Regions from separate parts of the Enterobacter huaxiensis genome, predicted to be linked through region 3. Evidence: predicted binding sites of a transcription regulator. Region 3 holds the regulator's gene; each other region holds the start of a gene.
The links. The regulator LexA, encoded in region 3, represses DNA repair genes until DNA is damaged. The targets are predictions, from matches to a motif close to TNCTGTATGTACATACAGNA.
Positions count from the first base shown of each region.

Region 1: rmuC (DNA recombination protein RmuC) is a predicted target of LexA. The motif match lies at 2,448-2,467, and genes of this name have one in related genera.
Region 2: sulA (SOS-induced cell division inhibitor SulA) is a predicted target of LexA. The motif match lies at 1,649-1,668, and genes of this name have one in related genera.

Region 1 covers NZ_CP043342.1:201,706-208,517, forward strand. The annotation lists gene metE (5-methyltetrahydropteroyltriglutamate--homocysteine S-methyltransferase) at 1-457, shown strand, start outside; gene D5067_RS00985 (dienelactone hydrolase family protein) at 543-1,349, opposite strand; gene udp (uridine phosphorylase) at 1,610-2,371, shown strand; gene rmuC (DNA recombination protein RmuC) at 2,511-3,968, shown strand; gene ubiE (bifunctional demethylmenaquinone methyltransferase/2-methoxy-6-polyprenyl-1,4-benzoquinol methylase UbiE) at 4,035-4,790, shown strand; gene ubiJ (ubiquinone biosynthesis protein UbiJ) at 4,804-5,409, shown strand; gene ubiB (ubiquinone biosynthesis regulatory protein kinase UbiB) at 5,406-6,812, shown strand, end outside.
Region 2 covers NZ_CP043342.1:3,092,701-3,099,512, forward strand. The annotation lists gene yccS (YccS family putative transporter) at 1-888, shown strand, start outside; gene D5067_RS14880 (TfoX/Sxy family DNA transformation protein) at 845-1,471, opposite strand; gene sulA (SOS-induced cell division inhibitor SulA) at 1,689-2,198, shown strand; gene ompA (porin OmpA) at 2,554-3,609, shown strand; gene matP (macrodomain Ter protein MatP) at 3,673-4,125, opposite strand; gene D5067_RS14900 (AAA family ATPase) at 4,312-6,072, shown strand; gene fabA (3-hydroxyacyl-[acyl-carrier-protein] dehydratase FabA) at 6,141-6,659, shown strand; gene rmf (ribosome modulation factor) at 6,731-6,812, opposite strand, start outside.
Region 3 covers NZ_CP043342.1:4,536,176-4,542,987, forward strand. The annotation lists gene D5067_RS21650 (conjugal transfer protein TraF) at 1-1,115, opposite strand, end outside; gene D5067_RS21655 (cupin domain-containing protein) at 1,338-1,826, opposite strand; gene zur (zinc uptake transcriptional repressor Zur) at 1,945-2,457, shown strand; gene D5067_RS21665 (CsbD family protein) at 2,515-2,724, opposite strand; partial or broken gene D5067_RS24110 (hypothetical protein) at 2,774-2,848, opposite strand; gene dinF (MATE family efflux transporter DinF) at 2,845-4,182, opposite strand; gene lexA (transcriptional repressor LexA) at 4,245-4,853, opposite strand; gene D5067_RS21680 (diacylglycerol kinase) at 4,962-5,330, opposite strand; gene plsB (glycerol-3-phosphate 1-O-acyltransferase PlsB) at 5,484-6,812, shown strand, end outside.

The sequences.
Region 1 (6,812 bases), 570 kb from region 3:
GCTGCGCGAAGGCCTGCCGCTGCGCCGTAGCGACTGGGATGCCTACCTGCAGTGGGGTGTGGAAGCCTTCCGCATCAATGCCGCAGTGGCAAAGGACGACACCCAGATCCACACCCACATGTGCTACTGCGAGTTTAACGACATCATGGATTCGATTGCCGCGCTGGATGCGGACGTGATCACCATCGAAACCTCGCGATCGGACATGGAGCTGCTGGAGTCGTTCGAAGAGTTCGACTACCCGAACGAAATCGGGCCGGGCGTATATGACATTCATTCGCCGAACGTGCCAAGCGTGGAGTGGATCGAGGCGCTGTTGCAGAAGGCTGCCCAGCGTATCCCGGCGGAGCGTCTGTGGGTCAACCCGGACTGCGGCCTGAAAACGCGCGGCTGGCCGGAAACCCGTGCGGCGCTGGCGAACATGGTGAAGGCGGCGCAGAATTTGCGTCAGGCGTAGTTTTGCTGGATTGCCGGGTGGCGCTATCGCTTACCCGGCCCGTCTGTAGGCCCGGAAAGGCGTAGCCGCCACCGGGATTTTTTCTTTATGCTTTCTTCCCGCCGTACTGGCTAAACCAGTCCAGCATCCTCTGCCAGCCGTCTTTGGCGGATTCTTCGTGATAGCTCGGGCGATAATCGGCGTTAAACGCGTGCCCGGCTTCCGGATACACCACGATCTCTGCCTTCGCGTTTGCCGCCCGTAGCGCATGGCGCATGGTCTCAACGGTATCAAGCGGAATGCTGGTATCCTGAGCGCCATACAGCCCTAATACAGGGGCCGTTAAATCCGTTGCGATATCAACAGGCTGCTTTGGTGAATTCAGCGTTTTTTCGCCCACCAGCTTGCCGTACCAGGCCACGGCCGCTTTCAGCTGCGGGTTATGCGCGGCGTACAGCCAGCTAATGCGTCCGCCCCAGCAGAAACCGGTCACCATCAGACGATGCGGGTCGCCTCCATTGCGCGCTGCCCAGCTGGCAACGTGGTCGAGGTCGGCCAGCACCTGCGCATCCGGCACTTTTGTCACCAGATTACTGAACAGCGTTGGGATATCGCTGTAGTCATTCGGATCGCCCTGACGGAAATAGAGCTCGGGCGCAACGGCCAGGTATCCTTCCAGCGCCAGACGGCGGCAGAGGTCGCGAATATGTTCGTGAACGCCGAAAATTTCCTGAACCACGATGACGATGGGCAGCGCGCCGTCTGCGGATTTTGGCCGCGCGTGGTAAGCAGGCATATTTTCCCCCTGAGAGGGGATGGACGTCTCACCCGCGGTAATGGCGTCTTCAGGGGTTGAGACGATGGTTGAAGCATGCGGGGCTGCAGCAGGTGCAAAACCGGTTTTGTCATTCATGGCATTCTCCGTACCAATGAGTTAATTAGCGCAAAGGTAAATATAGACACCAGGTTAACAACCCACATTGCCCTGGAGGGTCTATCTTTTGTGCAGCATTCCACGATTTAACTTGTTAATGTGATGTGAATCACTATTTTATGGAAATTAACTGCAATCATTTTCATTCATGGTGAGATGCATCACGAAATTATGCGTATCGCTTCTGTAAAGTACCGTTTTACTTCTTCTGACTAACCGACCCACAGAGGAGTCACCCTATGTCTAAGTCTGATGTTTTTCATCTCGGCCTCACTAAAAACGATTTACAAGGGGCTACGCTCGCTATCGTCCCTGGCGATCCTGAGCGTGTGGAAAAGATCGCCGCGCTGATGGATAAGCCGGTCAAGCTGGCAGCCCATCGTGAATTCACCACCTGGCGCGCAGAGCTGGATGGCAAAGCGGTGATCGTGTGCTCTACCGGTATCGGTGGCCCGTCTACCTCAATTGCCGTTGAAGAGCTGGCGCAGCTGGGCATTCGTACCTTCCTGCGTATCGGTACTACCGGCGCTATTCAGCCGCACATCAACGTCGGCGACGTGCTGGTGACGACCGCATCCGTGCGTCTGGACGGTGCAAGCCTGCACTTTGCCCCGATGGAATTCCCGGCAGTGGCTGATTTCGAATGCACCACCGCGCTGGTTGAAGCCGCTAAATCCGTGGGCGCAACCACTCACGTGGGCGTCACCGCCTCCTCTGATACCTTCTACCCGGGCCAGGAGCGTTACGACACCTTCTCAGGCCGCGTGGTAAGCCGCTTCAAAGGCTCAATGGAAGAGTGGCAGTCCATGGGCGTAATGAACTACGAAATGGAATCTGCAACGCTGCTGACCATGTGCGCAAGCCAGGGCCTGCGTGCCGGTATGGTGGCGGGCGTTATCGTCAACCGTACCCAGCAGGAGATCCCGAACGCGGAAACCATGAAGCAGACTGAAAGTCATGCGGTGAAAATCGTGGTGGAAGCGGCTCGTCGCCTGATCTAATCCTCTCTTCTGAGACACAAGGCCGACGCGTTCGGCCTTTATTTTTTGCGTAGTGCCTCGCAGGAAAACCCTTTCAAACTGGACGTTTATACAGCACAATTCTATTTTGTGCGGGTAATACGTTGATGCAGGGGGCATTGTGGATATCTCAATCCTGGTTTACGCGGTGATTGCGCTGGTGTGTTTGGCAATTGGCTGGCTGATTTCCAGCTACCAGCATGCGCAGATGAAAGCCGAACAGCTGGCTGAGCGTGAGGAGATCGTCTCTGAGCTGAGTGCGACAAAACAACAGCTTGCTCAAAGCTCACACTGGCGCGACGAGTGCGAGCTGCTGAATAACGAACTGCGCAACCTGCGCGACATCAACACCTCGCTGGAGGCCGATCTCCGCGAAGTCACCACCCGCCTCGAAGCCACCCAGCTGCATGCGGAAGACAAAATCCGCCAGATGATCAACAGCGAGCAGCGCCTCAGCGAGCAGTTTGAAAACCTCGCGAACCGTATTTTTGAGCACAGCAACCGCCGCGTTGACGAGCAAAACCGCCAGAGCCTGAATGGCCTTCTGACGCCGCTGCGCGAGCAGCTGGACGGCTTTCGTCGTCAGGTGCAGGACAGCTTTGGGCAGGAGGCGCGCGAGCGTCACACCCTGGCACATGAAATTCGCAATCTTCAGCAGCTAAACGCACAGATGGCGCAGGAAGCGGTCAACCTGACGCGCGCGCTGAAGGGGGATAACAAAGCCCAGGGCAACTGGGGAGAAGTGGTCCTGACCCGCGTGCTGGAGGCTTCAGGCCTGCGCGAAGGGTATGAATACGAAACGCAGGTGAGCATCGAAAACGATGCCCGCTCGCGTATGCAGCCGGATGTTATTGTGCGGCTGCCGCAGGGCAAGGATGTGGTGATTGACGCCAAAATGACGCTGGTGGCCTACGAGCGCTACTTCAACGCGGAAGATGATTACACCAGGGAGTCAGCGCTGCAGGAACACATCGCCTCCGTGCGGAACCATATTCGACAGCTGGGCCGAAAGGACTATCAGCAGCTGCCTGGCTTGCGATCCCTGGACTACGTGCTGATGTTTATCCCGGTTGAGCCCGCCTTCCTGCTTGCGCTCGACAGACAGCCCGAACTGATTACCGAGGCGTTGAAAAATAACATTATGCTGGTCAGCCCAACGACGCTGCTGGTGGCCTTGCGAACCATTGCCAACCTGTGGCGTTACGAGCACCAGAGCCGCAACGCTCAGCAGATTGCCGATCGCGCCAGCAAGCTGTACGACAAAATGCGCCTCTTCGTGGACGACATGTCCTCGGTTGGGCAAAGTCTCGACCGCGCGCAGGATAATTACCGGCAGGCGATGAAAAAGCTCTCTTCCGGGCGTGGCAATCTGCTGGCGCAGGCCGAGGCATTTCGTAGCCTTGGCGTAGAGGTAAAACGCGAGATTAATCCGGAATTGGTTGAACAAGCCACTGCACAGGATGAAGAGTTCCGTCTGCGAGAAGGTGCCGATGAGCAAAATACCCACAGCGAAGACAACGGTTTAGCGGCGGATTTATCGCCAGATGAACAGCCGACGCGTTACTTTCACGGTGGTTGAACCGTAGGGCAATTGCGTCCAATCTGATACACTTCACCAACATTTGACTGATTAGCAGGCTCTGAGATGGTTGACGATTCACAAGACACAACGCACTTTGGCTTTCAGACTGTTGCCAAAGCGCAGAAAGCTGACATGGTGGCCCACGTGTTTCATTCCGTGGCGGCGAAGTACGATGTAATGAATGATCTGATGTCATTCGGCATTCATCGCTTGTGGAAACGCTTCACTATCGACTGCAGCGGCGTACGTCGTGGACAAACCGTGCTGGATTTAGCGGGCGGAACGGGCGATCTGACGGCGAAATTCTCCCGTCTGGTGGGCGAAACGGGCCGCGTTGTGCTGGCAGACATTAACGACTCCATGCTGAAAATGGGGCGCGAAAAACTGCGTAACATCGGCGTGGTAGGCAACGTGGAATACGTGCAGGCTAACGCCGAAGCGCTGCCGTTCCCGGATAATACCTTTGACTGCATCACTATTTCGTTTGGCCTGCGTAACGTCACGGATAAAGACAAAGCCCTGCGCTCCATGTACCGCGTGCTGAAGCCGGGCGGACGCCTGCTGGTGCTTGAGTTCTCGAAGCCGATTATCGATCCGCTGAGCAAAGCCTACGATGCCTATTCCTTCCACATTCTGCCGCGCATTGGTGAATTAGTGGCGAACGATGCAGAGAGCTACCGCTACCTGGCGGAATCCATCCGTATGCACCCGGATCAGGACACCCTGAAAGCCATGATGCAGGATGCGGGCCTTGAGAACGTGGAATACTTCAACATGACGGCGGGCGTCGTCGCGCTGCATCGCGGTTACAAGTTCTGAGTGGAGGTGTCACGTGCCCTTTAAGCCCTTAGTCACCGCAGGCATTGAGAATGTACTTAATGCCTTTCTGTACCGCGCGCCTGCGTTAAAAGCAGCGCGTCAGCGGCTCAACGGAAAGGTACTGCGCATTGTTTTAAAAGAGTTCTCGACGCCGCTCGTACTGGTCTTCAGCGAACGCCAGCTCGACGTTCTGGGTGAGTGGGAAGGCGAGGCTGATTGCTCGGTCATTACGCACCTGAGCGTGCTGCCGAAGCTGCGTGACCGCCAGCAGCTGACGGCGCTTATCCGCAGCGGTGAGCTGGAAGTGGAAGGTGACATTCAGGTTGTGCAGAACTTCGTTGCGCTCAGCGATATTGCCGAGTTTGACCCGGCAGAACTGCTCGCGCCTTTTATTGGCGATATCGCCGCCGAAGGGATGGGTAAAGCCTTTCGTGGCGGTACGGCTTTCCTGCGTAAAAGCCTGCAGCGACAGCAGCGTTATGCGGCAGAAGTGCTGACCGAAGAGTGGCGCATGGCGCCCGGGCCGCTGGAAGCGGCATGGTTTGCGGAAGAAACCGCGGCTGTTGAACGTGCTGTTGATGCACTAACCAAACGGCTGGAAAAACTGGAGGGCAAATGACGCCTGGTGAAATTCGGCGCCTCTATTTTATCGTTCGCACCTTTTTGAGCTACGGGCTCGACGAGCTTATCCCCAGAATGCGTATCACGCTGCCGCTTCGAATCTGGCGGCGCACGCTGTTCTGGATGCCAAACCGTCATAAAGATCAGGTCTTAGGCGAACGTCTGCGTCTTGCGCTGCAGGAGCTGGGGCCGGTGTGGATCAAGTTTGGGCAGATGCTTTCCACCCGCCGCGACCTCTTCCCGCCGCAAATTGCCGATGAGCTGGCGATGCTGCAGGACCGCGTTGCTCCCTTTGATGGCGAGAGAGCGAAGAAGCAGATCGAAGAGGCGATGGGCAATATCCCGGTTGAAACCTGGTTTGATGATTTTGACATTCAGCCACTGGCATCGGCCTCCATTGCCCAGGTGCACACGGCGCGTTTGAAAGAGAACGGCAAAGAAGTGGTTATCAAGGTCATTCGTCCGGATATCCTGCCGATCATTAGAGCGGACATGAAGCTGATTTATCGTCTGGCTCGCTGGGTGCCGCGTCTCTTGCCTGACGGCCGCCGCCTGCGTCCGATGGAAGTGGTGCGCGAATACGAGAAAACGCTGATTGATGAGCTGAACCTGCTGCGCGAATCGGCAAACGCTATTCAGCTTCGCCGCAATTTCGAAGACAGCCCGATGCTCTATGTGCCAGAGGTCTACTCCGACTACTGCAGCCAGAACATGATGGTGATGGAGCGTATCTACGGTATTCCGGTATCGGATGTGGTTGCGCTGGAAAAGCAGGGCACCAACATGAAGCTGCTGGCCGAACGCGGTGTGCAGGTCTTCTTTACTCAGGTCTTCCGCGACAGCTTTTTCCATGCGGATATGCACCCGGGTAATATTTTTGTCAGCTACGAGCATCCTGAAGATCCGAAATACATCGGTATCGACTGCGGGATTGTGGGCTCGTTGAACAAAGAAGATAAGCGCTACCTCGCAGAGAACTTTATCGCCTTCTTTAACCGCGACTACCGCAAGGTTGCCGAGCTGCACGTCGATTCCGGCTGGGTTCCGCCGGACACCAACGTGGAAGAGTTTGAGTTTGCTATCCGTACCGTTTGTGAACCTATTTTCGAAAAACCCCTGTCCGAGATCTCTTTCGGGCACGTGTTGCTGAACCTGTTCAATACGGCGCGTCGCTTCAATATGGAAGTGCAGCCGCAATTAGTTTTACTCCAGAAAACATTACTTTACGTTGAGGGCGTAGGCCGTCAGCTCTATCCTCAGTTAGACTTGTGGAAAACCGCGAAACCTTTCCTTGAGTCCTGGATTAAGGATCAGGTTGGGATTCCAGCGCTGGTTCGCTCTCTTAAAGAGAAAGCGCCGTTCTGGATTGAAAAAATGCCTGAAATTCCTGAACTGGTTTAC
Region 2 (6,812 bases), 1.4 Mb from region 3:
GTTTGTCAGCCCAACTATAACGCTACTCGCCACCGCCTCGCGCTGCGTATTGTCGGCACGCTGGTGGGCGTTGCTATCGGGCTGCCGGTTCTCTATTTTGTGCCCTCTATTGAAGGACAGCTGATCCTCATCGTGATCACCGGCGTTTTATTCTTTGCGTTTCGTAACGTGCAGTACGCGCACGCCACGATGTTTATTACCCTGCTGGTATTGCTGTGCTTTAACCTGCTGGGCGAAGGGTTTGAAGTCGCCCTTCCCCGCGTGATCGATACGCTAATCGGCTGTGCTATCGCCTGGGCTGCGGTGAGTTTTATCTGGCCCGACTGGCGTTTCCGCAATTTACCGCGCGTACTCGACAGGGCAATGAATGCAAACTGTCGCTATCTGGACGCGATCCTTGAGCAGTACCACCAGGGCCGCGATAACCGTCTCGCCTATCGAATCGCGCGCCGCGATGCGCATAACAGCGACGCTGAGCTGGCATCGGTGGTTTCGAATATGTCCACAGAGCCGCGTGCGACAGCGCAAATCCGGGAAACGGCTTTCCGTCTGTTGTGCCTTAACCATACCTTCACCAGCTATATCTCAACGTTGGGGGCCCATCGAGAGAAGCTCACGAACCCGGGGATCCTGAACCTGCTGGATGACGCGGTTTGCTACGTCGATGATGCGCTACACCATCTGCCAGCCGATGAGCCCCGCGTTCAGCAGGCACTGGATGAACTCGCGCAGCGTATTGCGCATCTTGACCCAGGCACCGACAGCAAAGCTCCGCTGGTTTTGCAGCAAATAGGCCTGCTTATCGCCCTGCTGCCGGAAATTTGCCGGTTACAACAGCAAATTGCTACCTTGAGGAATGATGCTCCGGTATCGCAGGTAGCGCATTAAACCACTCTGTCAGCTCCCGGCGAATGTCGGCCGGGAGCGCCGCTTCGTGCAGCCCTTCTATCGCGCCCTGGAGCGCAAACAGCACCTTGACGCTCAATCCTCTGTTTCTCGCGCGCATTTTTAACCAACTCGTTTTTGCCCCCAGCTCCCGCAGCGTTTCTTCATTGGTGATACCCACTTCGTACAGCAAGACCTCGATCTGAAACGTCAGGTTTGGCAGATCTTTCAGCCTGTTACGCTGATGCCGCTCGGAACGCTCTTTCCTGGCAGCATTAAGGGCAAAGGAAGAAAGCTGAAGCAACTTCTCCTTGTCCTGCCACAGTCCATCATCCACGCGGTAATAGTTAAGAAGGACAGGCCGCCCCCGCTTCATCAATGTCAGAAAAGAAGAGGCATGCTTTACACAGTATTTTGCACTCTCTTCGCAGGCGCGAAGGTACAGCTCGCCATCAGAAACCATGGCAAATACCGCATCCTCCACTGCGAGGGTATAACCGCCAAAGAGTGCGCGATGATGAATGTCGCCCAGCGAGGAAAGGTATTCCTGTGATTTATAAATCCGATCATAAGATATCTTTTTCATGATATTTCCCTTGTAAATCATAAAGTAACAGCAGCATTTCTTACTAGCGGATCCGTTAGCAGGAAAATAGGCAACTTATTGCCGTTGAGCAAGATGATTTTTCCAGGCAGGCCAAGAATGAACGAATTTTGCGAGTCGCTTTCCGAAAATGAGGTTGATCTTTATGCATACAGGGGTTACTGTATATCCATACAGTAACTACAGGGCTGGAATGAATATGTACACTTCAGGCTATGCAAATCGCTCTACCTCTCTTTCTTCTTCCGCTGGCAATGGCGCGCAGAATTCCGTCGGGCGTGTTTCGACAGGGCTTATCAGTGAAGTGGTTTACCGTGAAGACCAGCCTCTGTTGACTCAACTCTTATTGCTGCCGTTATTACAGCAGCTTGGCCAGCAGTCTCGCTGGCAGCTCTGGCTGACGCCACAGCAAAAATTGAGCCGCGAATGGGTTCAGTCTGCCGGCCTCCCGCTGACAAAAGTGATGCAGATTAGCCAGCTGCCGCCTTGCGATACGGTAGAGTCAATGATCCGCGCCTTACGCACGGGGAATTACAGCGTGGTGATTGGTTGGTTGTCTGACGAATTGACGGAAGAAGAACACTTCAGGCTGACTGAAGCAGCGGAAGAAGGTAATGCTATTGGATTTATCATGCGACCAGTAAGTGCCGATCCTCATCGCAAAGGACAACTTTCTGGGGTAAAAATTCACTCGAATTTGTACCATTGAGTAAATTTAAGACTTTTCCTGGAATTTTTTTTGACAGCAAGATGCAGAAATAGTTCAAGGCGCCAAATCTTCGGCAAGGCTTGTGTGGTGCGGTTCTCTTTAATTTTACTGCACAAATTTCGTTCAAAAAATGTTAAATAATAGGTATACGGAACTTTTTTTTTCATATGCCTGACGGAGTTCACACTTGTAAGTTTCTAGCTACGTTGTAGACTTTACATCGCCAGGGGTGCTCGGCCTAAGCCGAAGATATCGGTAGATTTATATTTGACCACGCCCCCCGGTGAAGGATTTAACCGTGATTTCTCTGCAGAGATTTTCATGGCAAATTTTGGATGATAACGAGGCGCAAAAAATGAAAAAGACAGCTATCGCGATTGCAGTGGCACTGGCTGGCTTCGCTACCGTAGCGCAGGCCGCTCCGAAAGATAATACCTGGTATGCAGGTGGTAAACTGGGCTGGTCTCAGTTCCATGACACCGGCTGGTACAACAGCAGCCTGAACAACGATGGCCCGACTCACGAGAGCCAGCTGGGTGCAGGCGCGTTCGGTGGCTATCAGGTTAACCCGTATGTTGGTTTTGAAATGGGTTACGACTGGTTAGGTCGTATGCCATACAAAGGCGACAACGTAAACGGCGCTTTTAAAGCTCAAGGCGTTCAGCTGACCGCTAAACTGGGTTACCCAATCACTGACGATCTGGACGTGTACACCCGTCTGGGCGGCATGGTATGGCGTGCAGACTCCAGCAACAGCGAAATTGGCGACAACCATGACACCGGTGTTTCCCCAGTATTCGCTGGTGGCGTTGAGTGGGCAATGACCCGTGATATCGCTACCCGTCTGGAATACCAGTGGGTTAACAACATCGGCGACGGCAACACCGTTGGTGTTCGTCCTGACAACGGCATGCTGAGCGTAGGTGTTTCCTATCGTTTCGGTCAGCAGGAAGATGCAGCTCCAATCGTAGCTCCAGCTCCGGCTCCAGCTCCAGAAGTACAGACCAAGCACTTCACTCTGAAGTCTGACGTTCTGTTTAACTTCAACAAATCTACCCTGAAACCAGAAGGTCAGCAGGCACTGGATCAGCTGTACACCCAGCTGAGCAACCTGGATCCTAAAGACGGTTCAGTAGTGGTTCTGGGCTTCACCGACCGTATCGGTTCTGACGCTTACAACCAGCAGCTGTCTGAAAAACGTGCTCAGTCTGTTGTTGATTACCTGGTATCTAAAGGTATCCCGGCTAACAAGATCTCCCCACGTGGTATGGGCGAATCTAACCCAGTTACCGGTTCTACCTGTGACAACGTGAAAGCTCGCGCTGCACTGATCGACTGCCTGGCACCAGATCGTCGCGTTGAGATCGAAGTTAAAGGTATCAAAGACGTTGTAACTCAGCCTGCGGCATAAGTTATCGTCTTAAAAAAAACCCCGCGATGCGGGGTTTTTTATTGCCTGAAGAAAAGTTAGACATCACTTTTTGCCGAGCAGTGCCTGTAGATCGTTTTTCAGGTTCGACATTTGGCTGGCATACTTCTCTTTATGTTCTGCGTCTTCAATTAGCTGTACGACCGTTTCCGATAGCGTTTTCCCGCGCCGTTGCGCAAGCCCAGCCAACCGCTGCCAGACGATAAACTCGAGGTCGATAGACTTTTTGCGGGTATGCTGGTGCTCAGCATTAAAGTGCCGCTTACGCCGCGCACGAATAGTTTGCTTCATTCGGTTCAACAGTGCCGGATTGATATGCTTAGCAATCCAGCTGTTAACCAGAACCGGTTCGTTTTCGAGGGTCAGCAACATATCCACGGCTTCTTGCGCCGCGCTGGCTTCGAGGTAGCAGGTGATCGGCTCGCCTTCGCGATGCTTTTTGACCAGGTACTTCCATTTCCAGCCGCTTTCGAGGTTTTCCAGTTGTTGATATTTCATTGCGATCTCAGTGTTACCACGTAACTCTGTTCAGAATATCAGTTTTTTAGCAATCTGCTGAAAAGAAATCATATCCTGTGAAACATCACAGGAGAATCACGCGCCGAAATCCCCAATCCCCCTTGGGAAGAGGCCGCCGCTTACGGTATACTCCACGGTTTTACATCTGACTAAAAAACATCAACTTTGACGATTACGAAACTTGCATGGCGTGACCTGGTTCCTGATACCGAAAGCTATCAGGCGCTATTTGCACAGCCCGATCTCACGAAAGAACACGAATTCATACTTAGCGATACACAACCGCGTTTGCATTACGCGCTGGAGCAGGTGTTAAGCCCATGGGCTACATCTCCCTTCATGCTGCTCAAAGCCCCGGAAGAAGCCGAGTATTTGTCGCTTCTGGGTGATGCCATGCGCCAGTTGAAACCAGAGACGGATGCCGTCTTTGGTGGTCAGTATCGTATTACGGGCCATGATATCGCCTTCGTACCCGCAGATAGCGCTGACGATCGCTTCGCCGCTACCGGTGAAGTGGTTAGTGCGAATTGGGTCGAAGCCGAACAGCTCTTCGGGTGCCTGCGCCAGTTTAACGGTGAACTATCGCTGCAGCCGGGGCTGGTTCACCGCGCAAACGGCGGCGTTCTGATTATCTCCCTGCGCACCCTGCTCGCCCAGCCCCTTCTGTGGATGCGGCTCAAAACGATTGTGAGCCAGCAGCGCTTCGACTGGGTCGGTTACGACGAATCACGTCCTCTACCCGTGTCTGTGCCCTCGATGCCGCTCTCTTTGACCGTCGTATTAACGGGCGATCGCGAGTCTCTGGCTGATTTCCAGGAGATGGAGCCGGAACTGGCTGAACAGGCTATTTACAGCGAATACGAAGACAATATCCAGATTGCAGATGCCGATGATATGGCGCTGTGGTGCCAATGGGTATTGGCTGTTGCTGAGCGTTTTGGTCTGCCTGTGCCTGCGGCGGACGCGTGGTCAGGATTAATTCGTGAAGCCACACGCTACACCGGCGATCGGGAAACCCTGCCCCTTTGTCCGCTCTGGATCGGTAAACAGCTGCGTGAAGTCGGTGTAATCAGCGGTGAAGGCACATTTACCGGCGAACAGATGGCACAGATGCTGGCTCAGCGCGAGTGGCGTGAAGGTTATCTTGCCGACCGTATGCAGGATGAAATTCTGCTGGAGCAAATTCTGGTCGAAACCGAAGGCGAGCGCATCGGACAGATCAACGCCCTGTCAGTGATTGAGTTCCCTGGGCATCCGCGCGCGTTCGGCGAACCTTCCCGCATCAGCTGTGTAGTTCATGTGGGCGACGGCGAATTTATTGATATCGAACGTAAAGCGGAGCTGGGCGGAAACATTCATGCTAAGGGCATGATGATCATGCAGGCATTTCTGATGTCTGAGCTGCAGCTTGAACAGCAGATCCCCTTCTCGGCCTCGCTGACGTTCGAGCAGTCCTACAGTGAAGTCGATGGCGATAGCGCCTCAATGGCAGAGCTGTGCGCACTGATCAGCGCCCTGGCAGAAGTACCGATTAGCCAGAACATCGCGATTACGGGTTCTGTGGATCAGTTTGGCCGCGCACAGCCTGTGGGTGGTCTGAATGAGAAAATCGAAGGCTTTTTCTCAATCTGTCAGCAGCGCGGTTTGAACGGCAAACAGGGCGTTATCATCCCGGCACCCAACGTGCGCCATCTGAGTCTGAGCCAGGAGCTTCTTGATGCGGTGGAACAGGAACAATTCACCCTGTGGGCCATCGAAGGTATTGAGGATGCGCTACCCTTACTGACAAACCTGGTATGGGACGGCGAAGGTCAGACGACGCTGATGCAAACCATTCAGGAACGCATTGCTCAGGCGACGCAGCAGGATGCTCGTCATCGATATCCATGGCCGTTACGCTGGCTGAGTTGGTTTAGTCCGAACTGATCGGACTTGTTCAGCGTACACGTGTTAGCTATCCTGCGTCCTTCACTAAAATAAGGCTTACTGAGAACATGGTAGATAAACGCGAATCCTATACAAAAGAAGACCTTCTTGCCTCTGGTCGCGGTGAACTGTTTGGCGCTAAAGGCCCACAGTTACCGGCACCAAGCATGCTGATGATGGACCGTGTCGTGAAAATGACCGAAACCGGCGGCAATTATGATAAGGGCTACGTAGAAGCGGAACTCGATATCAACCCGGACCTGTGGTTCTTCGGTTGCCACTTTATTGGCGATCCGGTAATGCCTGGCTGCCTGGGCCTTGATGCAATGTGGCAGCTGGTTGGCTTCTATCTGGGCTGGCTCGGTGGCGAAGGCAAGGGCCGCGCACTGGGTGTTGGCGAAGTGAAATTTACCGGACAGGTTCTGCCTACCGCGAAAAAAGTCACCTACCGTATTCACTTCAAGCGCATCGTTAACCGTCGTCTGATTATGGGCCTGGCGGATGGCGAAGTGCTGGTCGATGGTCGTCTGATCTATTCTGCGAGCGATTTGAAAGTCGGTCTGTTCCAGGATACCTCTGCTTTCTAAGCCCTGCTTTCAGGTCCTTCAGAAAGGCGAAACCTCCGCAGCGCGGAGGTTTCTTTTTTAAAGAGACGCTATCAAGCAAGTACTGCCCTGTCTCCGATGGCTTCTCGCCAGCCCCCTAACCATTGCGACCTCTGATTGATGGTCTGATAGGGA
Region 3 (6,812 bases):
CGATAGCCGGCGCGCACCGCCAGCCAGCTCAGCGGCGTCACTTCGGCACCGACGCCAACATACTGTGACGTGTCTTCGCTCTTGAAGCCCTTGGTCTCAGTCAGATCGCCATCGGCCGTCAGGGTCACCAGATCGTTATGCCAGGCAGCACCCGCGGTCACCAGCGGACGGATCTGGTAGGTGTCTTTATAGCTCACCACTTCTCCCGTGCGCCCGTTGCGGATACGGACATCTTTGGTATCAATATCACGCGACATGAGGTTTTGCCCGCTCAGGCCGAGCGTCCAGTGTTCACCAAAGTCGGCAGCGATACCGGCATCGACGTTAAAACCGGTGTCGTCAGTACGGTAGCGGCTGTCGTTCCACTTATTGCTGTCGTAATCGTAGATAGAGGTGGTGTAGTTATAAACCCAGGTTTTTTGCAGCTTTGGCGTGACGCCAACGGAAACCGGAACGCCGCCAAGATCGAACTGACGGGCAACCGCGATGCCATAGTCGGAGACAATCGCCGCGCGGCCAGACGCCGTAGAATTAAGGTTTTTGGTGATCTGATCGGTGCCGTTCAGGGCCGCGTCCAGCGCCACGCCCGCGGCGACCGCATCGCTTCTCTGGATGCCGCGCAGATAATCAATATCCTGCTGATCGATAGAAGAACTGACGCGTCCGTGAGCATAGCCCTTCGCCATGAAGGCCACGGAAAGCGTATCGTTAGGAATACTGACGGCAATCCCCGCCCCTGCCGTAGCGCGCGCGGTTTTACCTTTGAGGTAGTCCAGTTCATCTGCCAGATCTTTGGCTGCGCCCTGGAACTGGTTGATGGAGCCTAACGGATTGGTGATGATCTCGGCAGGCGTCAGATTATCAATCACATCCTGATAGCGATTGATTTTGTCATTAATATTGTCGATTTCGTCCTGAAGATTGTCTTTGTCCGTAATCTGCGCGCCGACGGAGGGCAAAATTACCGTGACGTCATCGTCAGGTTTTGCCTTTGCCAGCAGCGCGGGGTTGATTAACGCCCCGCTGCCATAGCTGCCGGATGCTACGCCGGTGCCACCCATTGCGTCGCTACGTGCTTCTGTCCAGGTATTGGCTGCTCCCGCCTGATTTGCCATAAAAAGGGAGACAGCGATGCTAACCACCGAAAATTTAAATTGTTTTTTCACAGTATGCTCGTCATATAGTTTGTTATGAAATAACCCCCGTCTGTTATCCCCCAGACAGGAACGAACTATTGCTGTGAATAAGAACAAAAAGACCCGCTATTTCCTTAAGTTAAATTATGACCGGGCCTGTTGTTATTTGTGACGGCCCTCAATATTTATAGAAGAGGAACATTATTTTCGCCCAGGTTTTCCATCATGTGGTCCAAAAAACTGAGGGGGATGATCCACCCAGCGATCCTCACGCGTTGCGGCATAGACCGGATTAAACGGATAGTAGATGCGGTTCTGCTTTTTGTTAGCCTCGCCAACCACCAGTAACCGTACCTCTTCGTCGGTGTTATTAATAAAGGTATGACAGACGCCTGTTCCGGCCGGGAACCCCACGCTATCACCTGGCTCCAGCTTCCACAGATAACCGTTAATCCAGGCTTCCGGGTAACCTTCAAGGACGTAGATAAACTCCTCTTCATCGCTTTCTGCATGAGGATAAGATGTGCGCCGACCGGGCGGTAACCGTTCATGGTGAATACCGATACGTCCTAAACCCAGCCTGCGGGCCAGCGGCGCGCCGATCGAAAAAAGCTCGTTGCTGTCGGGATAGGTGGAGTCATCCGCGCCTTCCACGTCGCGCCAGTGCCGAATACAGTCAGGTCTTTTCATGAATAATTCCTCCGAAATACGTTGCGTCAGGTATAGCACAGCCTGGCGGATCTCGGTGTTTTTAGCAGAACATGATAAAGTGACGGTTTCCCCACTCTTTAAACATCCGAGGTGCTGAATGGATAAGTCCACAAAAGAGCTGTTAGCGCAGGCTGAAAAGCTGTGCGTGCAACGCAATGTGCGCCTGACCCCGCAGCGCCTTGAGGTATTGCGTCTGATGAGCCTGCAGCAGGGTGCGATCAGTGCGTATGATTTACTGGACCTGCTGCGCGAGAGCGAACCGCAGGCCAAACCGCCGACCGTCTATCGCGCGCTGGATTTCCTGCTGGAACAAGGCTTTGTGCACAAGGTGGAGTCGACAAACAGCTACGTGCTGTGCCATCTGTTCGATCAGCCAACCCACACGTCGGCCATGTTTATCTGCGATCGCTGTGGCGTGGTTAAAGAAGAGGGGGCGGAAGGCGTTGAAGACATTATGCATTCGCTGGCGGCCAGAATGGGCTTTGCCCTGCGTCATAATGTGATTGAGGCACACGGTTTGTGCTCTGCTTGTGTAGAAGTGGAATCCTGTAGCCATCAGGACGTTTGCCAGCACGATCACTCTATCCTCGTAAAGAAAAAGCCCCGCTAGCGGCAAAAGAAAAGGCGGCCCATGGCCGCCCTCAGAGGGATAACAGCTTATCTACGATTACCAGCGATAATCGTTACGGGTTTCCCAGTCTTTTACTTCCGTTTCGGCTTTGTCTTTCTCGTAGCCATAACGTTCCTGGATTTTACCGACAAGCTGATCGCGCTTACCTTCAATGACGGTCATATCGTCATCGGTCAGTTTACCCCACTGTTCTTTCGCTTTACCTTTGAATTGCTTCCAGTTGCCGCCGATTTCGTCTTTATTCATCATCGTGTCCTCATAGTTAAGCGTTGGGTCGTAACGTCCGTTACGTTCTTTTCTGCTGGACGTGATAATAATTGTAGTGAAGGATTCGGCAGCCGTTTTCATATTCGGAATCTTTAACCGTCACGATATATCGGAGCGGGAAGGAAACCAGGTATTGTTGCGCCAGTGGCGGCGCCAGATGAATGCCAGCGACAGCCCGCGCAGGGAGAGAAAGACGGCCAGCGCCAGCCACAAACCGTGATTGCCCAGATACGGCAGCGTCAGCAGCGTCAGGCCAAAGCCCGCCGCCGCGACGGCCATGCTGTTGCGCATCTCGGCGCCCCGCGTCGCACCGATAAACATGCCGTCCAGCAGATAACACCAGACGCCCACCACCGGTAAAATCATCTGCCAGACGATGTAGCGGTCTGCCAGTTCGCGTATTGCCGGTAACGAGGTCAGCAGTGCAATGATGTGGCTACCGAAGCAGGCATAAATCAGTGCAAAAGCCAGCGCAACAAGACCCGCCTGACGGCAGGCAGCCTGCCATACCTCCTGCAGCTGACCGCGTTGTCGCGCCCCGTAGGCCTGCCCGGAGTGCGCCTCAACGGCATAGGCGAAGCCATCAAGCGCGTAAGCCGTGAAGGTAAGCAGCGTCATCAGTACCGCATTGACCGCAACGATCTCAGGCCCAAGACGGGCGCCAAAGACCGTCAACGCGCCGAAACAGAGCTGAAGCAGGAGCGAGCGCAGCATGATGTCACGGTTAAGCGCCAGCAGCTTGCGGATGTTGCCGCGCCATGCGGTTTTCAGCATCGCGAGGGAGATGCCGCGCATGGCCAGCACGCGCCAGACCATCCACAGGCCGATGACAAACGTGCCGTATTCCGCAATGGCCGTCGCCAGCGCCGCGCCCCGCACGTTCATGTGCAGGCCCATCACCAGCCAGAGGTCGAGCACGATGTTCAGAAGGTTTCCCACTACCAGCAGGATAACCGGCGCGCGGGCATACTGAACGCCCAGCAGCCAGCCCAGCAGGACCAGGTTTGCCAGTGAGGCGGGTGCGCTGAGCCAGCGAATTTCGAGGAAGCGCCGCGCCTGCTCAAGTACCGCCTCGCTGCCGCCCACAATATGGAGTGCCAGATCGATCAGCGGCGTACGCAGCAATACGATTAAGGCGCCTGCGCCGAGCGCGAGAATGAGCGGCTGAACCAGCGCCCGCGCCAGGCGCAGCGGGTCTTTGGCGCCATACGCCTGTGCCGTCAGGCCTGTGGTGCTCATACGCAAAAAGAGCAGCAGCATAAAGAGGAAGCTGGTTGCCGTTGCGCCAATCGCTACGCCGCCCAGATAAACGGGTGAATCCAGATGACCAATGACCGCCGTATCCACCAGCCCCAATAGGGGAACGGTGATATTGGAGAAAATCATCGGCAGCGCAAGACGCCACAGTGCCTTATCAGAAGCCGTCAGCAGTGACATGAAAAATACCGGGAGTGGAAAGTCAATCAGGCTGCGGAGACCCGCAGCCTGTCAGGAAGAGATTACAGCCATTCACCGTTGCGGATAACACCCACTGCCAGACCTTCAATGGAGAAACTCTGTTCACGGAGATCCACCACGATAGGTGAGAATTCATTATTTTCTGGCAGAAGCTGTACCGTATTGCCCTGCTTTTTCAGGCGCTTAACGGTCACTTCGTCATCAATGCGCGCCACTACCACCTGGCCATTACGCACATCCTGCGTTTTATGTACCGCCAGCAGATCGCCATCGAGAATACCGATGTCTTTCATGGACATTCCGCTGACGCGCAGCAAGAAATCCGCACTCGGTTTGAACATGCCAGGATCGACCTGATAGTGTCCTTCGATATGCTGCTGTGCCAGCAGGGGTTCACCTGCGGCAACACGGCCAATTAGCGGGATACCCGTTTCTTCTTCCACCAGCAGGCGGATGCCGCGTGAAGCACCAGAAACAATCTCAATCACGCCTTTACGCGCCAGCGCTTTAAGGTGTTCTTCAGCAGCATTTGGAGAACGGAAGCCCAGACGCTGTGCGATTTCCGCACGCGTGGGTGGCATACCCGTCTGGCTGATGTGATCCCGGATGAGATCAAACACCTCTTGCTGCCTGGTCGTTAACGCTTTCATTCCGCCCCCTGGGTGTATATACAGTTATGCTGTGAGTATATACAGTCAAAGGCGAATTTGGAACCAAAAACTGCACAAAAAACCAGGGACTTAATTATTCTACGAGGCTCATCGGAAATGCGACCAAAGCAGCGTGACCCAGGTGATAGCCGCAGTGATAATCGCCAGTAACACAGCGGCAGACCCCATGTCTTTCGCGCGGCCTGAGAGCTCATGGAAATCCGAGCCAATCCGATCCACAACGGCCTCAATAGCGCTATTAAGAATTTCCACTATCATCACCAGAAGTACGGAACCGATGAGCAGTACGCGGGTAATAGCATCAACGTCAAGGAAACAGGCGATGATAACCGCGACGATAGCGGCAACGCCCTCCTGGCGAAATGCGGCTTCATTGACCCATGCGGCACGGAAACCTTTCCATGAATAGCCGGCAGCTTTGATGATTCGAGTAAACCCAGTGGTATTATTGGCCATTAATAGAACCTTTTATTGGAAATAGCGTCAGTAACTCTAGCAGCAGCGCGTTTCGCTGTAGCCGAAGTATGACGGGTAACAACAGAAATTTTGCGCGCTTTCTGTTATCCTTGCGCAGCAATTGCATTATTAACCAGAGGCTTTACATCGTTTATGTCCGGCTGGCCACGAATTTACTACAAATTACTTAATTTACCATTAAGCGTCCTGGTAAAAAGTAAGTCTATCCCAGCAGAACCCGCGCTGGAATTAGGGCTCGATACGTCGCGCCCTATTATGTACGTTTTGCCTTATAACTCTAAGGCAGACCTGTTGACGCTTCGCGCCCAGTGTCTGGCGCATGATTTACCCGACCCGCTTGAACCGCTGGAAGTCGATGGCACGCTGTTGCCACGCTACGTGTTTATCCACGGCGGGCCGCGCGTGTTCACCTATTACACGCCGAAAGAAGAGTCCATCAAGCTGTTCCATGACTACCTCGACCTGCACCGTAGCAATCCTGACCTGGATGTGCAGATGGTGCCGGTTTCCGTCATGTTTGGCCGCCGTCCGGGCCGCGAAAAGGGTGAAGAGAATCCACCGCTGCGCATGCTTAACGGCATCCAGAAATTCTTCGCGGTCTCCTGGCTTGGGCGCGACAGCTTTGTGCGCTTCTCCCCTTCCGTCTCCCTTCGCCGCATGGCGGACGAGCACGGGACCGATAAGATCATTGCGCAAAAACTGGCTCGCGTAGCGCGTATGCACTTCGCACGCCAGCGCCTGGCGGCCGTTGGGCCACGCCTTCCGGCGCGTCAGGATCTGTTCAACAAGCTGCTGGCCTCCAAAGCGATTGCTCGCGCGGTTGAAGACGAAGCGCGCAGTAAAAAGATTTCCCACGAGAAAGCACAGCAGAACGCCATTGCGCTGATGGAAGAGATCGCCGCGAACTTCTCCTACGAGATGATTCGTCTGTCCGATCGTATCCTGAGTTTTACCTGGAACCGTCTCTATCAGGGGATTAACGTCCATAACGCCGAGCGCGTGCGCCAGCTGGCGCATGACGGCCACGAGATTGTGTATGTGCCCTGCCACCGCAGTCACATGGACTATCTGCTGCTCTCCTACGTGCTTTACCACCAGGGCCTGGTACCTCCGCACATTGCGGCGGGTATCAACCTGAACTTCTGGCCAGCGGGCCCGATTTTCCGCCGCCTGGGTGCGTTCTTTATTCGTCGTACCTTCAAGGGCAACAAGCTCTATTCCACCGTATTCCGTGAATATCTGGGCGAGCTGTTCAGCCGTGGATATTCCGTTGAGTACTTCGTGGAGGGGGGCCGTTCTCGTACCGGCCGTCTGCTCGATCCGAAGACCGGCACGCTGTCGATGACCATCCAGGCCATGCTGCGCGGCGGTACGCGTCCGATTACGCTTGTCCCTATCTACATTGGCTATGAGCACGTGATGGAAGTGGGCACCTACGCGAAAGAGCTGCGCGGTGCGACT